Regions from separate parts of the Paenibacillus sp. FSL M7-0420 genome, predicted to be linked through region 2. Evidence: riboswitches for the same ligand, from Rfam matches in the RefSeq annotation. Region 2 holds a riboswitch; the other holds the start of a gene.
The links. Region 2 has a riboswitch for glycine ahead of gcvT (glycine cleavage system aminomethyltransferase GcvT). Riboswitches for the same ligand answer to the same signal wherever they lie in the genome.

Region 1 (7,989 bases), 470 kb from region 2:
CAATCGCCAGCGAGACGGAGAGAATGAGGCCTGAGATAATGAAGACCACATTGTACCCCACGGTGTTGATGGTTACGCGCAGGGCGTCAGAGGTGGCGAACAGGAACCGGAAGTTGTCGAGCCCGGCCCAGGGACTGCCCATAATGCCGTCCACGTAGTTGATGTTCTTGAAGGCAATGAATAATCCGAACATCGGAATATAGCAGTTGATGAAAAAGATAATCGATGTGGGCAGCAGCATCAGCAGCAGCACCCGGTATCGCACGATATTGTGCAGCAGACGGCCGAAACGGCCCTGGGGCGGTGTCGCTAACTTGGTGTTCATAGCTTGTGGTACGGGATTTGCCATAAGTTCTAACCTCACTCTACTTGTTCTGGATGAACTTATTATAGTAGAGCGGATGAACCGAATTCTTTCTTGCAAATGACCCTGTTTATTCAAAAATGACTTTGTGCAGGTAGGAGGTTATTCTGCGCTCCTGTCACAAAATAGCAGCAGGGGAACGTTATACCTGTATATTCTTAATAAGCAAAGGAGAGAAACTATGTACACGATCAGCTTAAATACGATGAAGAAAGCAATGATAGCAACAGCAGTAACTGCTGTACTCGGAGGGGCAGTTGTCGGCGGGGGATTCACTGTACCCGTAGCGGCGGCAGCCAATGTCAACAAGGATGCTAAGGCTGACAGCGCGTTCGCGGCCAGCGACAACGCCACTCTGAAGGCTGTTTTCCAGAAAGGGCTTGCTGCTGCTCCGAATCAGGCCGTGACCCAGGAGGGGGTAACCCTGACACTAACCGATCTGATCTATGACAGTAATCAACTTATCGCAGGCATCCGGCAGGAGGGAGGGACGGTGGACAAGAACGGTTCTTTCATGGACCAGACCAGGAATATGGACGTGTTAATCAATGGGAAAAAGCTGCTGTTTGATACTTCCATCATTCCCAATTTGGAAGATACGGACACAGCCTTGATCTATTTGAGTAAGGGAGCCATGAAGCAGCAAATCCCGGACAAATTCGACCTGACGCTGAAGGCATACGCCAACGGGGTGAAGGAGCCGTTTATTTTTAAAGTTCAAGTAAACAAGCTGGGAACCCTGTTAAGCCTGAAGCCGGGCGTCTCCAAGAAGAACAACAAATTCAATTATACGGTGAATTCCTTCGAGATGACCGCGTTAACGATGTCTCTGCAGGTGACCTTTAAGGGGGAAGTTCCGGCAGCGGCCAAGTCCAAGGTGAACAACCCGGAAAGAATGTTATATGACCTTGTGGACGAGAAAGGAAATGTGATTTCGCCATGGGGCAAGCCGTTTGAGAAAGTCCGGACAAGCGGTTCCGAGGAACAGAACTATAGTGCATTCCCAGCCGTTCCGAAGTCCATTAGCGTTAAGCCTTTTACGTATTCCAAAGATGCCAGCGGGAAGATGTTCAAAGACAAGCAGGGTCAGTGGGCTAAAACTTATTATAAAGACCTGGAAACCAAAATTACGGTTAAATAACATGCAATGAAGCAGTGCAGGACACCCGGCGATGACCAAGAGAGTAACAAATGATATTGACAGAAGTCTGGACTGTGCATAGAATTGAAAAATATTTACATGAAGTCAGCTTCAAATAATTAAATATTCGCAAGCTATGAAGGCTATGGATCACACTATAGCTGGAGCAGCTTCTGGAGAGACTGCGGGGAACCGCAGCGCCGAAGGGTTCACAATCTCAGGCAAAAGGACAGAAGAGTACCGGATTTGTGTTTTGCCGTGCGGATTAGCCGCTGCTGCAGAAGCTTATTTGGAACTTTTTATGAACCGGGAGATTGGATGACATCCAGTCTCCTTTTTGCGTTATTTACAGCGTTGAATTCATTAAGGGGGAAACAGGTATGGCACAGACAGAATTAAAAAGAGAGCTTGCGAACCGGCATGTTCAGCTAATCGCCATCGGAGGTACGATCGGCACAGGATTATTCCTGGGCTCAGGCAAGGCGATTCAGCAGGCCGGGCCTTCCATTATGCTCACGTATCTGATCGTGGGGATTGCCGTGTTTTTTGTGATGCGGGCGCTGGGGGAGCTGCTGCTCTCGAAGGCGGGGTATCAGTCTTTTACAGATATTGCTGAGGATTACTTGGGGCCGCGCGCGGCCTTCATTACAGGCTGGACCTACTGGTTCTGCTGGATTATGACGGCGATGGCCGATGTGATTGCGGTGGGTGTCTATGTGCAGTACTGGTTCGATATTCCGCAGTGGGTGCCGGCCGTGATCTGCCTGATCATTCTGCTCGGGCTCAATCTGCTCACGGTCAAAAGCTTCGGCGAACTCGAATTCTGGTTTGCTCTGATCAAGGTGGTTACGATTCTGGCTCTGATCGGCCTGGGGATTGTCCTGCTGGTGACCCAGTTCAAGACGGATGCTGGCTCAGTGTCAGTCCGCAATCTCTGGGAGCACGGGGGCGTGTTCCCGAACGGAGTGAAGGGCTTCCTGTTCTCCTTCCAGATGGTGGTATTCGCCTATGTCGGCGTGGAGCTGGTGGGGGTATCGGCAGCGGAGACGGCTAATCCTGAGAAAAACATCCCGTCCGCGATCAACAAAATTCCGCTGCGGATTCTCTTCTTCTATGTCGGCGCGCTCTTCGTGCTGCTGTGCATTAATCCCTGGACCCAGCTTAGCGCGTCTGAAAGTCCGTTCGTGCGCACCTTCAGTCTGGTCGGCATTCCCGTCGCTGCGGGCATTATCAATTTCGTTGTCTTAACCTCGGCGGCCTCCGCCTGCAACAGCGGGATGTTCTCGACCAGCCGGATTCTCTACAATCTGAGCAGACGGAATCAGGCCTCCCCTCAGCTCGGCAAGCTGAACCGGAATCATGTACCTGCGAATTCCCTATTCATTTCTACTATAGTGATCTCTGCCGGGGCACTGCTCAGCAAGCTTATTCCGGGTCAGGCCTTCGGCATCGTGACTACGATCAGCGCCATTTGCTTCATCTGGGTCTGGGGCGTTGTGCTGGTCTGCCATATCAAGTATAAAAGGAACCGCCCGGACTTACATGCCACTTCCAAATTTAAAGCGCCGTTCACCCCGGTAATTAACTATGCTGTCCTGGCGCTGTTCGCCACCATTCTGATCATCATGCTCTTTGCCGATGAGACCCGTCCAGCGCTGCTGTTCACCCCGCTCTGGTTCATCCTGCTGTTCGTTCTGTATTCCATTCGAAGCCGTAAGGAGAAAAGTGAACAGGAAATCAGTATAATCAATACATAAACTGATTTCAGGATGAAGAGGGTGCAGCCGCCGCATGAACAAGACAGACCGCATGTTAGCCATCGTACTGGAGCTGCAGCGCAAAGGGGTCGTACGGGCAGAGGATCTGGCGTCCGTCTTCGAGACGAGTGTAAGAACCATCTACCGCGATATCCAGGCGCTTAGTGAAGCCGGAGTGCCAGTGGTAGGAGCTACGGGTCAGGGATATTCACTGGTAAAAGGGTATTTCCTGCCCCCGGTCAGCTTCACGGCTGAGGAGGCTGTGACCCTGCTGATCGGAACGGATTTCGTGGAGCAGCGGTTCGACACTCAGTATGGTCACCAGGCCTCCGCAGCAGGCCGGAAGATTGAAGCGGTTCTGCCGGAGGGTGTCAAGGAGAATGCCGCCCGCATCCGCCAGAGCATCCGGCTGCTGAGTACCCGTAAAGATAGGCTGCAAGGACAGGAGAAGGAGTACATGGAGCAGATCCGACGCGCGATTCTGGAGCAGCGGAAGATCAGCTTCGGGTATATAAAGGGGAGACAGGAAGCTGACGGAAGTCACCGCAGTGTCCGAACCGCCTCGCCGTATGGACTTGTCCTGAACAGAGGCGCATGGACCCTGGTTGCCTGGTGCGGGCTGCGGCAGGAGATCCGTCATTTCCGCTTATCCAGAATGAGCGGGCTTACCATTCTGGATGACCGGTTCGAAGCACCTGCGGATTTCGATCTGCACGAGTACCAGCCGGAGGATGACCGCCATGTACGCGTGTGCATTTTGGTTCAGCCGGAGATAGCGGGCAAGGCGGCTGAATCCGGGAACTTTTATCTGGAGGAAGTGGAGGACCGGGCAGACGGCAGGCTTATGACCTTCCGCGTGCGCCAGCCCGAGGACCTGCTGCAATGGGTGCTTGGCTGGGGATCGGGGGCGGTTGTCCTGGAGCCGGAAGCCTTGCGGAAGCTTGTGCGGGCCGAAGCGGCGAGAATGCTGGAACGCTACTGACATAACGTTGTCAGGAGCGGTTGTGTATATTCAGGGCAGACCGAGGAATAAAGGAGCTGCCTGAATATTATGAATAAGAATCTTATAGAAGCTTTAGAGCATTTTGAGAAGACTGCGAATCACTATCTTATGGAATTAGATACCTTCAGTATGGAGCAACTGCTGCGGCAGCCTGGTGAGGGAGAGTGGTCGCTCGGGCAGATGGTCCAGCATTTGATACAATCGGCGCTGTACATGCAGCTCCGTAATATCGATCAGTGTCTGGCCGGGAACGGGGAAGCGGCGGGGAATGAAGCAGAGATGACCCCGGAGGGTAAAGCGATTTTTGCCGGGGGCAGCTTCCCGCCTGTACGTGTTCATGTTCCGCCGTCACCGCAGTATACGCCGGTGCAGCCGGAGAGCAAGGAGCAGTTGATCCAGGGCCTGAACACGGTGGTTGAACGGATGCGGGAGACCCTGCCGAAGCTTGCGCAGGCACCTGAGCACAGCACTGTCCCTCATCCCCGGTTCGGCCCCTTGACTGCAGCAGAATGGTATCTGCTGATCGAGATGCACTACCGCCACCACTTGCTGCAGCTGGACCGGTTGAAGGATGCAATAGCGGCACGAGTACAATAGAGTTAAGCCGCAATGAGCGAAGGAAAGCCGAAGCCTGTCAGCAAAAGACTGACGGGCTTCGGCTTTTTTGGTCGAAAAACCGCCCACACTAGGTACGCCGAAGGCGCGCGGGCCAGATGTGGTCGAAAAACCGACCACAATGGTCACGCCAGCAAGTTGGCGGAGAAAATCAATTTTTAATTATTCATTTTTGAATAAAGGAGGTTTGTCATAAAATGTCGAACTTAACTCTTGATTTCGCTGTACCCTGAAGCCACCTGACTAAAAGGAGACTCACACCTATGAAAAACATCGTCCGCTCTCTTGAAGATATAGTGAATCTGGCACCGATTCTGAAAGCTGCCTTTCCATATGATATATCGATTGCTGTCTGTGATACAGTGAAGTTCCTTGCCTATTACCCCGGCGATTCCATCGATCTGGGCATCCGGGAAGGGCAGGTAATTCAGCCAGACGAGCCTCTGTATTATGCACTTAAGCATGATGAACACTCGGTAGCCAATGTTCCCAAGGAATACTACGGTTATGAATTCGTCGGTACGGTGCTGCCGGTCCATGATGAAGAGGAAAGGGTCTGCGGAGCAGTTTGTATCCAGGTGCGCAGACAGACCGAGCTGCGGGAGATCGCTGACCGGATTGCGTTATCGCTGAATCAGGCCAATAATAGAATCAGCCAGGTCGCCGACGGCTCAGGCCTGCTTGCAAGTTACTCGCAGAGGCTGCTGGCCCAGTCAGAGTCGACAGCCCATAGTGTCCACAAAAGCAGTGAAGTGCTGGCCATTCTGAGGAAGGTTGCCGACCAGACGCATCTGCTTGGAATTAATGCGGCCATTGAGGCCGCCCATGCCGGAGAGAGGGGCCGGGGCTTCGACATTGTCGCCAGAGAAATCCGCAAGTTCTCACAGGAGACCGAGCAATCCGCGCAGCGGATACGGGACACCCTGCGGGAGATCCAGGCAGCGATGAAGGGAATCGGCCAATCCATCGGTCAGATTGCCTCAGTGGGACAAGAGCAGGCAGCTTCAACGCAAGAGATCTCCAGCTTCATTGAGGAGATCCGGGCGATGTCGGAGCAGTTGAACCAGTTCGCTCAGAAGCTGTGAGGCTAGGGCGGAGCGGAAGCTGCCTGCATCGCTCCGCGAATTTTACAGATGTGCGATCAATGTGGCCGCCAGCGCCAGAAAGGCCGGGAGGCCTTGCATCAGCAGGATGGATCTCTTGGAGGTAAGTCCGCCGTAGATGGCCGCAACCGCCACACAGATCAGGAAGAACAATTGCAGCTGGTAACCGAAGTCCGCGCTTGGATGCAGCAGGCCCCAGATTAGACCGGCTGCGAGGAAGCCGTTATATAAGCCCTGATTGGCTGCCAGCGATTTCGTCTCCTGTGCGAAGGCGGGGGTCAATCCGAACGCCTTCTGTGCTCTCGGGGTTGTCCACAGAAACATCTCCAGTACTAGTATGTACACATGCTCTAGTGCTACTAAGGCAACAAGAATTAAACTTACAGTCATCATAAGAAGTCCCTCTTTTCAAGTGATAGGAATTTAAATTGCGCAAAATATAATTTTACAAACCTAAATATAACCAAATATTAGCCTTTTGTCAATTTATTGCATCCATATTATAGGGGAGGAAGGAAATGTACATCAGAACACTGACCCCCCCGGACGCCGAAAGCTACCGTGCGCTTCGTTTGCAGTCGCTGCAGCTGCACCCGGAAGCTTTCCTTAGCTCTTATGAATCGGAAGTGAAGCTGTCTATCGAGACTACCCGGATTAGGCTGGACTCCTCGGATGAGCATTTCACCCTGGGTGCCTTCTTGGACGGGGAGCAGCAGCTGGCGGGAATGGCTACCTTGTTCCGGGAGAGCAGGCCCAAGGTTCAGCACAAAGCTAATGTCTATGCAGTATATGTAGATCCGGTTGCCCGTAAACATGGCGTGGGACGCGCGCTGATGCTGGAGCTGATTGCACGGGCGAAGGCCGCACCGGGGCTAGAGCTGCTGACGCTGACCGTAACCTCCAATAACGCTCCGGCCAAAAGGCTCTACGAATCCCTTGGATTCATCCGCTACGGCACAGAGCCGAAGGCGATGAAGCTTGGCAGCGAGTACCTGGATGAGGATCTGATGGTGCTGATTCTGTAGAACACAGCACAAACCCCTCCCGCATGTTCGCAGAAGGGGTAAGATAAATCGCATATGTTGCTTACTTCGAAGACTTTCCGCTCAGGATGGCCTTCACCTGGCTGACCATTGCCACTGCGTCAGCACTGGTGACACCGTCCTGGGGACGGAAGCCCCCGTCTTGATCCAGCTTCACGATCTTAAGGGCAAGCGCGGTCTGAATGGCTCCTGAGTTCAGGATATTGATCTTGTCATTATCCTTGATCTCCACCGGGATCAGCTTAATCATCGGCAGTTGGCCGCTGGTCTGGAGCGTGTTGATGAGCAGATACGTGAACGATTCGCGGGTTACGCTCATATTCGGATCGATTTTGATCTGAAGATTCACCTCAGGCCCGGCAGCATCCTTGATGAACTGGACGGCCTCGGTTGCGGTGATTGTCTTGCTTACAGCACCGGGTGCCGGATGGGCCTTCAAATAATTCATGGCATTTCCGGCGATGGAAGCAGCCTCAGGACGGGTGATTGCCGCCTTTGGATTGAAGTTCCCGTCGGCATCCAGCTCCACAAAGCCAAGAGCAAGGGCGGTCTGGATAGCTCCCGAGTTCAGGATGTCGATCTGATCGCCGTCCTTCACGTCTACTGGAATGACATTAATCATCGGCAGTTGACCGCTGGTCTGTAACGTATGGATTAACAGATACGTGAAGGCTTCACGTGACATGCTGGCCGCCGGAGCAATCTTGATCTGCAGGCCGGCTTCAGGACCGACCGCTTCTTTAATAACCTTCACAGCTTGTTCTGCGGTCAGGACCTCATCCATAGCAGCAGGGGCTGGATGTGCCTTCAGATAAGCGAGTGCATTGCTGATGGCTACTGCCGCTTCCGCACGGGTGATTTCCTGCTTCGGGTTAAGCTTGCCGCTGCCATCCAGCTTCAGGATACCGTAATTCAGCGCACGCTGCAGGGCACCGGAGTATTCTACCTGCACCTGATCCTGAT
Region 2 (7,989 bases):
GGATCTTGGAGAGTCCCGGGAAGCGGGCGACATCCTCGTTGATCTTGGGGTTGTATTTCATCGTGCAGGAGCCAAGCGGATAGAAGCCGTTATCGACTCCGAAGTTGCGGCGGGACAGGGCGGTATAGTGGCGGATGACATCCACTTCCGATACCTCCGGCAGTACGACCGGCTCACTGCGCAGCAGCCCTTCGGGAATGAGTGAGCCAAGGGCCTCGCCCTGCGGCACATCACACAGAGGCAGGGAGTAGGCCGAGCGGCCGGGACGGCTTAATTCAAAAATCAGACTTTGTTCCGGTTTCATACACAGCCCTCCAGTGCGCTTGCGAATTCGTCAATTTCGGTCTTGCTTCGTTTCTCCGTTACGGCCACCAGCATATGTCCGGCCAGCTCGGGATAATCCCGGCTTAAGTCATAGCCGCCCAGATAGCCTTCCTTCAGCAGCTTGGAGTTAACTGCACTCACACTGCTGCCCTCCGGGAGCTTCAGGACGAATTCATTGAAGAATAGGGCAGTGAAGACGCGCTCTGCGCCAGTGATTTCAGCCAGCCGCCCAGCGGCATAATGGCTCTTGCGGATGTTCAGCTCACCAACCTCACGCATGCCCTCCTTGCCCATTACGGACAAGTAGACGGAAGCGCACAGTGCCAAGAGTGCCTGGTTGGAGCAGATATTCGAGGTCGCCTTCTCACGGCGGATATGCTGTTCGCGCGCTTGCAGCGTCAGCACGAAGCCGCGCTTGCCATTCCGGTCAACCGTCTGGCCGACGATTCGGCCCGGCATCCGGCGCATCAGCGGCTCAGCCACCGCGAAGAATCCGCAGGTCGGACCGCCGAGCGAAGCGGCAATTCCGAGCGGCTGCGCATCACCGACGACGATGTCTGCCCCGAGCCTTCCCGGGGATTCCAGCACGCCGAGCGCAATCGGGTTCGCGCTGACCACGAGCAGTCCCTTGACCGCATGGATCAGCGGCTCGATCTGGCGCAGATTCTCAATACCGCCGAAGAAGTTCGGCGACTGAACCAGCACAGCGGCCGTATCGCTATCAATGGCTTCGGCCAGCTTGGCGAGATCCGTTACCCCGTCTGCGTAGTCAATCTCCACAATTTGCAGACCCCAGGCGTTGGCGGAGGTACGAAGCACCTGACGCGCTTCCGGGTGAACCGTACGGGAGACAATCAGCTTCTTGCGTTTGGTGGCGCCTGCGGCCAGCACAGCCGCTTCGGAGAAGGCGGTTGCGCCGTCATACATACTGGCATTGGCAACCTTCATTCCGGTCAGCTCACAGATATACGACTGGAATTCAAAGATCGCCTGAAGCTCCCCCTGACTGATCTCCGGCTGGTAAGGAGTGTAAGCAGTATAGAATTCCGAACGGGAAATCACATGGTTGATGACAACCGGAACATGGTGATCATACAATCCGGCGCCCAGGAAGCTGGTGTGCGTGTCGAAGTCGGCATTCTTGTCAGCCAGACCCTTCATATGGCGAAGCAGTGCGTATTCGTCCAGAGCGCCGGACATCGGCATCGTTCCCTGGTAGCGGACGGACTGCGGAATATCCGCGAACAGCTCATCGATGGACTGGATGCCTACGGTCTCCATCATTTCTGCACGGTCTTGCTCGGTCATAGGCAGATAGCGGTGCTTCATTGCGGCTTCACTCCTTGGCTTCTTTTGTAGAATGGGGCTTTGATGACGGCAGCCTTAAGCTGCTTGCCGCGAATCTCCACATACACCTCTGTGCCGATCTCCGTATAGGCAGCATCCAGCAGGGCAAGTCCGAGATTCCGTTTCAGTGTCGGGGATTGGGTGCCTGTCGTTACTTCACCGATCTTGACTCCGTCCGCGTACACGGGGTAGTGGGAGCGGGGAATGCCGCGGTCGATCATCTCCAGGCCCACAAGACGCCGGGGCAGACCGGCTTCCTTCTGCTTCAGCAGGGCGTCACGGCCGATGAAATCGCCTGCATCCAGCTTCACGAAGAACTGGACACCCGCTTCAAGCGGCGTAATCTCCGCCGACAGCTCCTGGCCGTACAGCGGCAGCTTGGCTTCGAAGCGGAGCGTATCGCGTGCGCCGAGTCCGGCGGGAGTCAGGCCATGGGGTGCGCCTGCGGCCAGCAGGCCGTTCCAGAGTGCTGCTGCTGTATCTGCGGGAGCATACAGTTCGAAGCCGTCCTCGCCAGTATATCCGGTACGGGAGAGCAGGACGGTGACGCCGCAGATTTCAGCATGTTCGATGAAGTGGAACGGCTTAAGCTCTGTTAGAGACACCTGCGTGACCTTGGACAGAATCGTCTCTGCCAGCGGACCCTGCAAGGCGAGCAGCAGCGTCTCATCCGAGATATTCTTCAGGGTAACACCGCTGAATTCAGCGGTAAGATGCTCCTGCAGCCACTGGAAGTCCTTGTCGATATTGGACGCATTGACGACAAGCATGTAACGCTCCTCACCCAGCCGGTATACGAGCAGATCGTCCACCACTCCGCCGCTTGGATAGAGCATCAGAGTATACTGCGCCGCGCCGTCTTCCAGGCGGCTGACATCATTCGTGGTCATTCTCTGGAGGAAGGCTTCCGCGCCCTCTCCGGTAACCATGAATTCCCCCATGTGGGATACATCGAACAGTCCGGCCTGATTGCGGACGGCTTCATGCTCCTTCACGATCCCTGTGAACTGCACCGGCAGCTCCCAGCCGCCGAAATCAATACATCTGGACTCCGCATACGCGGCATAGAGATCATAAAAAGGTGTTCTTCTCAAAGACTCCATCTCGTCACTCCCTTGGCTTTGATTACATACGAAAAAGGACAGGCGAAAGCCATTATGCACGCATGCATAAATGGACTTTCGCTCTGTCCTTTGTACCTGAGAGTTACCCTGCAGCTGTTGGTGCAGGTTTCCCCGTTGGTGATCCGTCAGCCTATGCTACAGGCCTGGATGCTCTCCAGAGATGCGTCCGGCAAAGGTCCTTTTGCCTGAGAGATTCACCCATCCCGGGCTTACTCCTTCGGCGCTGTCTTCCTGTGAGACAGTCTCTCCCTATGCCATCATTCGCAAACCATATGTTTTTCTACTGACTCCATTAAACCGGGTAACCCTCCGCCCTGTCAATCAAAAAACGTCAAAAAGTTGACAAATTTAATTTTACTGTCAGTTATATTGACATTAGGCAAGCCGATAACTTAGGCTATAACTAAATTTAGAACTCCAATTACGGAAAAGAGGCGGCTTGGAAATGAGTGAAGTGCTGGACAACCTGCTATACAGCGAAGAGCATGAGTGGGCGCAGCAGGGCGAGGGACGCGTAGTACGTGTAGGGATTACGGATCATGCGCAGCATCTGCTGGGCGATATCGTGTTTGTAGAATTTCCGGAAGTGGGTGCAGCAATCTCCGCAGGCGACAGCGTGGGCAGTATCGAATCCGTGAAGACCGTATCGGAGCTATATTCACCCGTATCCGGTAAGGTGACCAAGATCAACGATGCGCTGGAGGCCAGCCCGGAGCTGATCAATGATCAGCCTTACGGAGACGGTTGGATTTTTGAGCTGGAGCCTGATGCTGAGTTCGCAGAGGCAGTAACCGGCCTGCTGGATGCGGCAGCGTACAAGGAACTGGTTGGGGAATAAGGCTTAGCTTATTTGCGAAAGCGGCTGAATACGGCAGACTTCTCTTTATTACATTAGATGTTACTAATGTGAGAGGTCTGCCTTTTTGCGTCTGTATATCATTCTGGATACCCGAGCAGACCCGGATACAGGCCCGGAGCCAGATGCCACAACAGGGGCAGAAGAGCCAGACCTGCAAGGGAAAATGCAGAGCACAGCAGCAGGAAACGGTATCTTTTTCGCGGACGGGTGGCGGGCTTGAGCACGAAATAATACACTCCGGCTGAATAAAACGGGAAAAGCACGGCGGCGGACATCCCCATACAAACGATAAATGTCGCTTCCCCGGCAGAACTTGGAATCATGGCTTCCGGGTTATAGACCGGATTGACTTGTAAAAAGAGGAGAAGAAACGTCGAATACGCGCTCAGCAGAAGCAGGGGGAAACAGCGGATCCGCCCATTCCCGGACAAGCCGTAGAGCATCCACCAGACCCCGAACCAGGCCAGGGCGAAGATAGCTCCGGCAATAAGGTAATCAGCGCCAATGGCAATCAGCTTATCCAGCGGGTAGACGCGGGCCAGGTCTCCCCAGAAGTAGCGGGAGGAGAAGAACTGCATGAAGGCGGCAAAAAATCCGACGAAGAGGGTAAGCATCCCTTGGGCAATAATGATCATGATCAGCGAAACTGCCAGCCGCAAAAACCTGAAAACCCTGCGGCCTCCGGCGCCGCTCTGTTTGTATCCTGCATAGCGGTCTATCTCCTTATATTAGCGAATGGATATATGCTTTTGCCGCCTGCCGGTATCTGAGCAGATTCGCTCGTGGTTCCGTGCTATTCTTCCTCCTGCAGCTGACGCAGCACAATGAGTTCGACCCGGCGATTCTTCTGTCTGCCTTCGGTAGTAGCATTATCATATGCAGGTCTGGTATCCGCGTAACCGGCATACTGGAAAGTATCAGGGCTAAGGCCCTCGTTATCCAGGAAAAAGCGCAGCACAGATAATGCGCGGGCGCCGGACAGCTCCCAGTTATCCGTATATTCCGAAGCGGCGGTTACCGGAACATTGTCGGTGTGGCCTTCGATGCTGATGGTCGCGCCGATGCCGCGGAACAGGCCGGAGAGCTGGCGTAGTGCAGGGAGTGCAGGCGATTTCAGCTCAGCCTTACCCGCATCGAACAGGAAGCGGTCACTGAGCGTGATGGCAATGCCCTGCGGCTTATCCGCAACAAAAATCTGCTCACCCAGGTTATTCTCCTCCACGTATTGGGTGATAACCCACATAAGCGCAGCCAGCTTCGCCTCCTGTTCCCGAAAAGCAAGCTCGCGCGCTGACGGCTGGTGTCCAGCCCCGTCTCCTTCTTGTCCGGCTGCAGGAGTACCCGCCCCGGTTCCATCCGTCCCGTCCGCATTCGCAGAATCTGTGGCCGAAGGACCGCCAGCCGTTCCGCCGTCTTCATTATGCCCCTTCGCGACGCCAGTCCCTGTGTTTCCCTGATTGCCCTCCAGAACGCCGTTTCCGCCCTCCAGTACTGTACTTCCGCTTTTGAAGGTATCCGATAAGGAGCCGCTGACAATGGCATATTTCTGCGAGTCGAGGCTGCTCATGGCATACAGAATCACGAAGAAAATAAGCAGAAGCGTGATCAGATCCGCGTAGGTAATCATCCAGCGGTCCCGGCTCTCTTTGCCTGCGGCGGCCCGGGGCTGCCGGCGGTTTCTTTGTCTCATAGCGGGTCTCCCGGACTGGTGCTGGCGCTGCGTTTAGGGGCGTCTGCCAGGAAGGGGGCCAGCTTTTGCCGGACGAGATGCGGGTGATCCCCGTTCTGCAGGGACAGAATGCCAACAAGCAGCATCTCCATGGTGCCTAGCTCACTTTGGCTGCGGGATTTAATTTTGGAGGCAATGGGTAAAAAGAGTAGATTGGCGCTGGCTACGCCATAGAGTGTTGCTGTAAAAGCTACGGCAATGGACGCGCCCAGATTCGAAGGGTCCGTTAAGTTGCTGAGTACCCGGATCAGCCCCATAACGGTGCCGATAATGCCCATGGTCGGTGCATAGCCGCCAGCGGCTTCGAATATTTTGGCATAGCCTTCATATTTCAGTTCCTTGGCATCCATCCCAAGCTCCAGGATCTGCCGGACCTGATCCGGGTCATTGCCGTCGACAATCAGAAACAGGCCTTCACGGGTGAAGGGATCTGGATGTTCCTCCGCTCGTTTCTCCAGTGCAAGCACACCGCCGCGCCGCGTTAGTGCAGCCATAGCGATCAGTTCTTCAGCTTGTTCCCGGCTGTTATCTTGCTGCCTGCCAAAAGCCACGCGTAGCGCCGCCGGAATGCTGCGGAGCTTGGAAGCCGGGAAGCTGATGAGTACCGCCGCAAGGGTGCCGCCGAATACGATCAGGGCAGCATTGGGCTGCAGCAGGCCGGACAGGCTGCCGCCTTCCCACAGAAAACCGCCGATCATGGCGGCAATCCCGGCCAGCAGGCCGATTATTGTAGTAAAATCCATAAATTCAGGCTCCTTAAATTTCTATATATTATGGTTTGCAACAGTCTGGGCAACGCTGTATAATAAACGGGAACGTGCATTCCTATCTTCCATATTTTTCAGTATGGTATGGAGGAGGAAGCTATTGGGTTACAATTATAATATATTCATATATTCTAGACGATAGAGGGGAGACGGGCAAATGAGTGATATTGTCGTCAGTACGAAGACTTTTGAACTGGAGTCCGAGTATACACCCCAGGGCGATCAGCCTCATGCCATAGAAGAGTTATTGGACGGCATCCGGCAGGGCAAGAAGCACCAGACGCTGCTGGGAGCGACAGGTACAGGCAAGACCTTTACCATCGCACAAGTGATTTCCAAGTTGAACCGCCCCACGCTGGTTATTGCGCACAACAAGACGCTTGCTGCGCAGCTGGCGAGTGAGTTCAAAGAATTTTTTCCGAGCAATTCCGTGGATTACTTCGTCAGTTACTACGATTATTACCAGCCAGAGGCGTACATCCCTTCCTCCGATACCTACATTGAGAAAGACTCCAGCATAAATGAAGAAATCGACAAGCTCCGCCACTCGGCAACGAGCTCACTGTTCGAACGCCGTGACGTCATTATCGTGGCGAGCGTGTCCTGTATTTATGGTCTCGGTTCGCCGCAGGAATACGGAAGCCTGCTGCTCTCGCTGCGGGTAGGGATGGAGAAGCCGCGTAATCAGATTCTGAGCCGGCTTGTAGATATCCAGTATCAGCGTAATGATATTAATTTTGTGCGCGGTACGTTCCGTGTGCGCGGGGATGTCGTTGAGATCTTCCCGGCATCCCAGGGCGAGCATGCGATCCGGGTAGAGCTGTTCGGAGACGAGATCGAACGGATTACGGAGATTGATGTTCTGACAGGCGAGCTGATCGGCGAACGTGATCATATCGCGATTTTCCCGGCGTCCCACTTCGTTACCCAGGAAGAGACCATGCGTGTCGCGCTGGTTAATATTGAGCGTGAGCTGGAGGAGCGGCTGGCTGTGCTCCGTGAAGCGGGCAAGCTGCTGGAGGCCCAGCGGCTGGAGCAGCGGACCCGTTATGATATCGAGATGATGAAGGAAGTCGGCTTCTGTTCGGGGATCGAGAACTATTCCGGTCCGCTTACCTTCCGTGAGCCGGGAGCGACTCCTTATACACTGATGGACTATTTCCCGGATGACATGCTGATTGTGATTGACGAGTCTCATGTGACGCTGCCGCAGATCAGGGCGATGTATAACGGTGACCGTGCGCGTAAGACAGTCCTTGTAGAACACGGGTTCCGCCTGCCGTCTGCGCTGGATAACCGTCCGCTGCAATTCGAGGAATTCGAAGACAAGGTGAGCCAGATTGTATACGTGTCCGCAACACCGGGACCTTATGAGATGGAGCATTGCGACACGATGGTTCAGCAAATTATCCGTCCTACCGGTCTGCTTGATCCGATCATTGAAGTGCGCCCTACCGAAGGGCAGATCGATGATCTCATCAATGAAATCCGTGACCGGGTAGAGCGCGATGAGCGTGTTCTCGTTACCACTCTTACGAAGAAGATGTCTGAGGACCTGACGGATTACTTCAAGGAGATTGGCATCAAGGTACGTTATATGCACTCCGATATCAAGACACTGGAGCGGATGGCGATACTGCGTGATCTCCGTCTGGGCACATTCCACGTATTGGTCGGTATTAACCTGCTCAGAGAGGGTCTTGACCTGCCGGAGGTGTCGCTGGTCGCGATTCTGGATGCCGACAAGGAAGGCTTCCTCCGTTCCGAGCGTTCGCTGATCCAGACGATCGGCCGTGCCGCCCGTAACTCGGAGGGCCGGGTCATTATGTACGGGGACCG

Region 1: another riboswitch for glycine. It lies ahead of MKX51_RS30320 (amino acid permease); the one in region 2 lies ahead of gcvT (glycine cleavage system aminomethyltransferase GcvT).

The regions. Positions count from the first base shown of each region.
Region 1 covers NZ_JBBOCJ010000001.1:7,061,623-7,069,611, reverse strand. The annotation lists gene MKX51_RS30330 (ABC transporter permease) at 1-349, opposite strand, end outside; gene MKX51_RS30325 (DUF5643 domain-containing protein) at 546-1,505, shown strand; glycine riboswitch at 1,669-1,748, shown strand; gene MKX51_RS30320 (amino acid permease) at 1,886-3,262, shown strand; gene MKX51_RS30315 (helix-turn-helix transcriptional regulator) at 3,297-4,244, shown strand; gene MKX51_RS30310 (DinB family protein) at 4,314-4,862, shown strand; gene MKX51_RS30305 (methyl-accepting chemotaxis protein) at 5,144-5,965, shown strand; gene MKX51_RS30300 (DUF1304 domain-containing protein) at 6,008-6,376, opposite strand; gene MKX51_RS30295 (GNAT family N-acetyltransferase) at 6,502-7,008, shown strand; gene MKX51_RS30290 (S-layer homology domain-containing protein) at 7,070-7,989, opposite strand, start outside.
Region 2 covers NZ_JBBOCJ010000001.1:6,591,913-6,599,901, reverse strand. The annotation lists gene gcvPB (aminomethyl-transferring glycine dehydrogenase subunit GcvPB) at 1-304, opposite strand, end outside; gene gcvPA (aminomethyl-transferring glycine dehydrogenase subunit GcvPA) at 301-1,653, opposite strand; gene gcvT (glycine cleavage system aminomethyltransferase GcvT) at 1,650-2,774, opposite strand; glycine riboswitch at 2,856-2,955, opposite strand; glycine riboswitch at 2,959-3,056, opposite strand; gene gcvH (glycine cleavage system protein GcvH) at 3,241-3,633, shown strand; gene MKX51_RS28335 (hypothetical protein) at 3,732-4,313, opposite strand; gene MKX51_RS28330 (flagellar motor protein MotB) at 4,448-5,344, opposite strand; gene MKX51_RS28325 (flagellar motor protein) at 5,341-6,126, opposite strand; gene uvrB (excinuclease ABC subunit UvrB) at 6,308-7,989, shown strand, end outside.